DNA from 2 places in the Bacillus sp. AC266 genome. Region 2 is predicted to be linked to the other one. Evidence: a T-box and tRNA genes for the amino acid it is inferred to sense, from the RefSeq annotation. Region 2 holds a T-box; the other holds one or more tRNA genes.

Region 1 (3,419 bases), on a different contig from region 2:
TAGCTTTTGACCAAAGTTTTCTCCAAAAAGCCCATCGGTAAATTCTTCTAATTCAAAATTCGAATCCACTAGCGGTGTATCTTCTTCATTCAGCATCCCTTGCGCAAACAAAGCAAGCTGCGCCAATTTTTCCTTTTGCTCAGGAATTATATCTTTCGTTTGCAAAACTTCCTCAACAGTTTCAATGACACCTTCATAATCATTTGTTTGAACTAAAATAGTTACATACGTTTCAAGAATATCACCAAATAATACAGCTCCTGTTTCAAGCAACTGCTCACATTTTTCTTTCGCTTCTTCCATACGTTTTAATTCTAGCAAACAAATAACGGAAGCTAATTCTGTTTGTTCCGTTTCTGCATTATACTGACGTAATATTTCAAAGCAGCGCAATGCATCTTCGAATTCCCGCTCTTTCAACGCTAAAAAACCTTTATCAATATAGCGTTCTGATAGTTGCGGAAACAATACGACCGTATTTTCTTTTTTATCCATACGTCCGCCTCTTTTTCTAGATTTTAATGATCTTCAAAGTAAATATATCAAATGCGTAATGAGAACACAACATTCCAAAATTATTTATTTGAAATATAGGAATATTCTATTTTCATAACAAAAAAGCAACAAACTTCTAAATGAAATTCATTTTTCACAAACAAAAACCCTCAGCAACAGACGGCAGAGGGTTCATCATTAATGGAAAGCTTTTATAATTGTGGGGTATATAACAAGGGTAATAATTTGGAGAACAATAATTGCCATAACAATCATGCTAAAATAGAAGATTGGTTTACTTCGCTTCATTAAAAACATAATAATAAGCATCGTACAAGCAAACAAACTTAAAAAGAACAAACTCGTTGTCGAACTAAGTATACCACTTGGGACAAAGAACAATAAAACTACACTACAAGTACCTATAATTCCAAATAACCATTCCATTCATTCACTCATTCCCTTTCCCTCTCATGGCAGTTTTTTCTACGCTACTAAATGTTTTACAACATCAATTACATATGTTAACTTTTCATACGCCACAAACCCAAAAGCTACTGTTAAACCTGTTACGATTAATCCTTTCATCATCTCTTCCTCCTCATTTATCGTTGTTATCTTCATTATATAAGATTAGTAATTTGTTACCATCGAACTTCCTTACACTTACCTTACAGAGTTGTAAGATTTCAAAAATAAGTTTAAAATCATGTTAATATATTTTTGTACAATTAAGAATTTAATTTACAAGGGGGATTATATATGTTCAAAAAAATGGCTGCTGATGTTTTAGGATTAAGCGATGTAGGTTCTGTCATTACACCAAAAGATTATGATAAGGTTGATGCTGATGATTACGTAATGCATGAAGATGGGGAGAAAATTTACTTTCTTATTAAATCAAAATCAGATGAATATTGCTTTACAAACAAAGGATTAATTCACCTAGATGGTACAAGTGCCACAAGCAAAAAACGTACATTACGCCGCTTTAGCTATAGTAAATATCAAATTAAAAACGTAGCACTTGAAACTGCAGGAACGATTGATTTAGATGTAGAAATTAAATTTCAAATGGGAGATGAGCATTACTCAATTGATGTCCATAAAAAACATATTGAAGAATTAAAAGATTTATATAAGGCTCTTCTTAAAATCGAAGAAATTTCATACGACAACGACATTACATTGCAGTATGCACATAAAAGTTTAGATATGGCATCTAACGCTTTCAGCCGTATTTCAAATGCACAAGTAAATTTAGCAGAACAGTTTAAAGAGATGAACGAGATCGCCTTTAACTGGCTCGTTGATACGAAAAAGCAATATAACGTGAAAGATTACGGTTTTGTCTTTGAAAAATTTATTAATAACTAATTTAAAACAAACAAAAAACCTTGTTATCAAAAGATAACAAGGTTTTTTTAGCGTCCCAGGAGAGATTCGAACTCCCGACCGTACGCTTAGAAGGCGTATGCTCTATCCGGCTGAGCTACTGGGACATGGAGCGGGTGAAGAGAATCGAACTCTCGACCAGAGCTTGGAAGGCTCTTGTTTTACCACTAAACTACACCCGCATATGTTATTTTATTTTTCTTCGTTAGCGCCGTTGCCCTATCGACAATATTTATTATATTCATAACTACTTATAAAGTCAACACTTTTTTAAAAGAGGATAATTTTTCTTATCCTCTTTTAAAAATTGCTTGTTCCACCAGCTGTCCATCTAATGTTTCAAAACGAACTTCTATATGATTTTCATCCATTTCTAATAAAGCGAATGTTTTTTCCACACGAGAGCGTGGGAGCAAAATACTTCCTGGATTAATAAATAAAATCCCATCAATTAATTCTGCCCCTAATATATGAGAATGTCCAAAGCATGCTACTTGCGCTCCTACTTCTCCTGCATGATACGCTAACGTTTGTAACGTCATTTTCACATTATGACGATGACCGTGTACAACTAAGAAACGAATTCCATCTACATCAGTTACAATTTCATCTTGAAAGTTAGCATAATCACAATTCCCTTTTACAACTTGGAAACCTTGTAGCTCTTCGTGAGCAGGCGTTAGCTCTGAATCACCACAATGAATCATGACATCTACTTTCCCTTCGTAATTCTCTTTTAACTGCTGTAATTCCTTCACAGAGCTATGACTATCGCTTACGATTAAAGCTTTCATCAATCTCTCTCCCTTATTCTTCTAAAAACCATTCTGGGATTTTTTTTTCTAATTTACGAAGAGCGCGTCCGCGGTGACTAATCGCATTTTTCTCATCCGAATTTAGCTCAGCCATCGCTTTTTTATATTCTTCTACATAAAAAATCGGATCGTATCCGAAACCATTTTCCCCGCGGCGCTGTTCTAGAATTTTCCCTTCGCACGTTCCGTTTACAATAACCGGCTCTTTATCCACTTCAGGGAAAGCAACTGCTAGCGCACAGTAAAAACGAGCTGTACGTTTTTCTAAATCGACGTCAGTTAACCCTTGTAACACCTTATCTATATTCGCCTGATCATCTTTCGGCTCTCCAGCAAAACGAGCTGAATACACACCTGGTTTCCCGTTTAAGGCATCTACAATAAGACCAGAGTCATCCGCAATTACGATGGAATTCAACTGTCTACTAAGACTGTCCGCCTTTAAAATTGCATTTTCTTCAAATGTTTCACCAGTTTCTTCGACTTCTTCAATATGAGGAAAATCGTGTAAAGATTTCACTTCTAAGTCAAATCTCTCAAATAACTCAGCAAACTCACGTACTTTCCCAAGATTTTTCGTCGCTACAACAACTTGCTTCATATTTTCCACCTCTACTCTATATGAGATACGATGTCACCTAACGCTTCTTTTTGCTTTTCAACAAGTTGGAAAATCCCTTGTTCAGCAGCATCAAGTAATTCATTTAATTCAGC
Region 2 (3,419 bases):
CATCTTATTGGTTTGCAGTACCTTTTATAAAACTATCTATCGTACTTGGATTTGGAAGTAAAGTATACGATTATATTGCCAACAATAGAAAACTTGTCCCAGTTGGACACTGTCGTGAAGGGGTTTGTGAAATCCCTACAAAAAAATGAAATCATCGTTATCTTTCTTTTGCACCTATTAATAGAGCATGATATGATAAATTTGGAATGAAAGTTGAAGGAGAGATACAAGATGTCAAATGCATATGAAGAATACATGCGTCAAATGGTAATTCCAATGCGCCAAGAGTTAGTGCGTTCTGGATTTGAAGAGTTAACTACAGAAGAAGCTGTAACAGAATTTATGGAGAATGCATCAGGTACAACTTTAGTAGTTGTAAACTCTGTTTGTGGTTGTGCAGCTGGTTTAGCACGCCCATCAGCAGGTCAAGCGGTTGTACGTGCTGAAAAACAACCTGATCATCTTGTAACTGTATTTGCAGGTCAAGATAAAGATGCTACTGTAAAAATGCGTGAATACTTCGGAGAAATTCCTCCATCTTCACCATCTATGGCATTACTAAAAGGAAAAGAAGTTGTTCACTTCATTCACCGTCATGAAATTGAAGGCGCAACAATGGACGAAATTATTACAAACTTAGAACAAGCTTTCGAAAAGAATTGCTAAAGTAGGGGGAGAGTGAATCTCCCTCTTTTCTTTATATAGAGGTGAAAAAATGATAGTAACAACAGCAGGAAGAACAAATAAAGAAATGAAAGATTATGCAAACAAGGTAGCAGCAGAATTAAATCTTTCTTTCGTTAAACGTAATGACATACCAGTAAATAAACTGCATGAGCAGTATGAACAAGATGTACTTGTCGTAGGGAAAAATCGATTAGCCATTTATCCAAAAGGTACGGAAGAGTCGTTTTTCTTTCATCCAAACTCAGCGATGTTTCGTGTGAAAAGGTTAATGCGCGGAGAACATGATCCATTTATACAAGCTGCTAAATTAGAGAGCGGAATGACAGTATTAGATTGTACGCTCGGTATGGCATCAGATAGTATTGTAGCTAGTTATGTTGTTGGTGAAAGTGGAAAAGTAACAGGGCTTGAAGGAAACGAATATATGTCTTACATCATGGGAAAAGGCTTGCAAACATGGTCTTCATCCGTTTCTGAAATCGATGAAGCAATGCAAAGAATCGATGTAAAGCAAACAGAGCATTTTGCATTTTTAAAACAATGTGAAGATAATAGTTATGACGTTGTTTACCTTGATCCAATGTTTGAAGAAACTGTCATAGAATCAGATGGAATTAAAGGATTAAAACACTTCGCTTTGTATCATGATATTACTGACGAAACAATTGCGGAAGCGAAGCGTGTGGCGAGAAAGCGTGTCGTTCTGAAAGATCATTTTCGTAGTTCTAGATTTGAAAAACATAATTTTCACGTATACAAAAGAAAAAGTGCTAAGTTTCACTTTGGTGTAATTGACCCTTGCTAATTGTTTGAAAAGATGTATAATAAGCAATAATTAAATATACTGTCTGTGATGAAGAGAGTAATCTTTTTCAGAAGGAAAGCGAGCTAGGGATGGTGTGAGCCTAGTGCAGAAGAAAAAGATGAAGCGCACTTCGGAGACGCTTCTTGAACGAATAGTAGAGTAAGCCGAGGCCCCCTGTCCTCGTTATAAACGGGAAAGTGGTTCGAAATGAACAACAAGGGTGGTACCACGGGTTAAAACTCGTCTCTTTTTTAGAGACGAGTTTTTTGTGTTTTAAAAAATAAGGAGGTTATAGTATGAATTATAAAACGCAGTTTGCGAAAAGTTTATCGAATATTTTTACGAATGAATTAACGCAAAATCAAATTTTAGATTTAATCGAAACACCAAAACAAGATGAATTCGGAGATGCAGCGTTCCCATGCTTTTCACTAGCGAAGCAATATAAAAAATCACCAGCTATTATAGCGAAGGAATTGGCGGAGAAATTAAATGATCCGTTCTTTACGAAAGTAGAGGCTGTGGGTCCTTATGTAAATGTATTTTTTAATCGTGAAACAGTAAGTGATAAAGTATTAAAAACGATTTTAGCGGAGAAAGAAGAGTACGGTCAAAATCACTTTGGATGTGAAAAAACGGTAGTTATCGATTATTCCTCTCCTAATATCGCGAAACCTTTTTCAATGGGGCATTTACGTTCTACAATGATTGGTAATTCGCTGAAACATATCGCCGAAAAATGTGGGCATGAAGTTGTCGGAATCAATTATATTGGCGATTGGGGCACGCAGTTTGGAAAGTTAATTACTGCATATAAAAAATGGGGAAATGAAGAAGTTGTTAAAGAGGATCCAATTCGTGAGTTATTTAAGTTATATGTTCAGTTTCATGAAGAAGCAAAAGAGAACAAAGAACTAGAAGAAGAAGGACGCTCATGGTTTAAAAAACTAGAAGAAGGAAATGAAGAAGCAGTCGAACTTTGGAATTGGTTCCGTCATGAGTCTTTAAAAGAATTTTCTCGTATTTATGAACTTCTCGGTGTGGAATTTACAAACTTTCAAGGAGAAGCTTTCTATAACGATAAAATGGAAGACTTTATTGGGATTTTAGAAGAGCACGATTTACTTGAAGAATCAGAAGGCGCATTAGTCGTTAATTTAGAAAAAGAAGGTATGCCGCCTTGCCTAATTAGAAAATCAGATGGTGCAACTATTTACGCAACACGTGATTTAACAGCGGCATTGTATCGTCAAAACACATACGAATTTGATAAAGCTTTATATGTTGTAGGCCCAGAACAAAGCTTACATTTCAATCAATTTTTCACTGTATTAAAAAAGCTTGGTTATGACTGGGTCGATGGTATGGAACATGTACCTTTCGGGTTCATATTAAAAGATGGTAAGAAAATGTCGACACGTAAGGGCAGAATTATTTCATTGGAAGAAGTGTTAGAAGAAGCTGTTGCGCTTGCGGAACAAAATATTGAAGAGAAAAATCCGAATTTAAAACAAAAAGAAGAAGTGGCAAAACAAGTCGGTATTGGAGCAGTTATCTTCCACGATTTAAAAAATGAGCGTATGCATAATATCGAATTCTCATTAGAAAATATGTTGAAATTTGAAGGAGAAACAGGACCATATGTGCAGTACACACATGCGCGTGCCTGCTCTATTTTAAGAAAAGAAAGTGTAGAATTTGAAACGTGTACTTTTGAATTAAAAGACGATTACAGCTGGAGTGTAGTAAAATTACTCAATAAATTCCCGCAAGCAATTGAAGCGGCCTTCAACAAAAATGAGCCATCTATTATTTCAAAATACGTATTAGATGTAGCGCAAGCGTTCAATAAATATTATGGAAATGTTCGTATATTAGAAGAGAGCGAAGAGAAAGAGAGTAGACTCGCATTAGCTTATGCTGTGAC

Evidence for each region. A T-box is a leader RNA that pairs with one kind of tRNA and senses whether it is charged. The one in region 2 lies ahead of argS (arginine--tRNA ligase), so its partner is inferred to be a tRNA-Arg.
Region 1: it has a tRNA-Arg gene. The T-box ahead of argS (arginine--tRNA ligase) is inferred to sense a tRNA for this amino acid. The anticodon was not compared.

The regions. Positions count from the first base shown of each region.
Region 1 covers NZ_CEEDEC010000002.1:350,942-354,360, reverse strand. The annotation lists gene AC0IXC_RS09345 (hypothetical protein) at 1-495, opposite strand, end outside; gene AC0IXC_RS09340 (hypothetical protein) at 694-942, opposite strand; gene AC0IXC_RS09335 (PH domain-containing protein) at 1,258-1,872, shown strand; tRNA gene AC0IXC_RS09330 (tRNA-Arg) at 1,924-1,997, opposite strand; tRNA gene AC0IXC_RS09325 (tRNA-Gly) at 1,999-2,072, opposite strand; gene AC0IXC_RS09320 (metallophosphoesterase) at 2,181-2,684, opposite strand; gene AC0IXC_RS09315 (XTP/dITP diphosphatase) at 2,698-3,306, opposite strand; gene rph (ribonuclease PH) at 3,318-3,419, opposite strand, start outside.
Region 2 covers NZ_CEEDEC010000001.1:1,242,094-1,245,512, reverse strand. The annotation lists gene AC0IXC_RS06300 (thiol-disulfide oxidoreductase DCC family protein) at 1-149, shown strand, start outside; gene AC0IXC_RS06295 (BrxA/BrxB family bacilliredoxin) at 232-666, shown strand; gene AC0IXC_RS06290 (class I SAM-dependent methyltransferase) at 716-1,492, shown strand; T-box leader at 1,529-1,743, shown strand; gene argS (arginine--tRNA ligase) at 1,789-3,419, shown strand, end outside.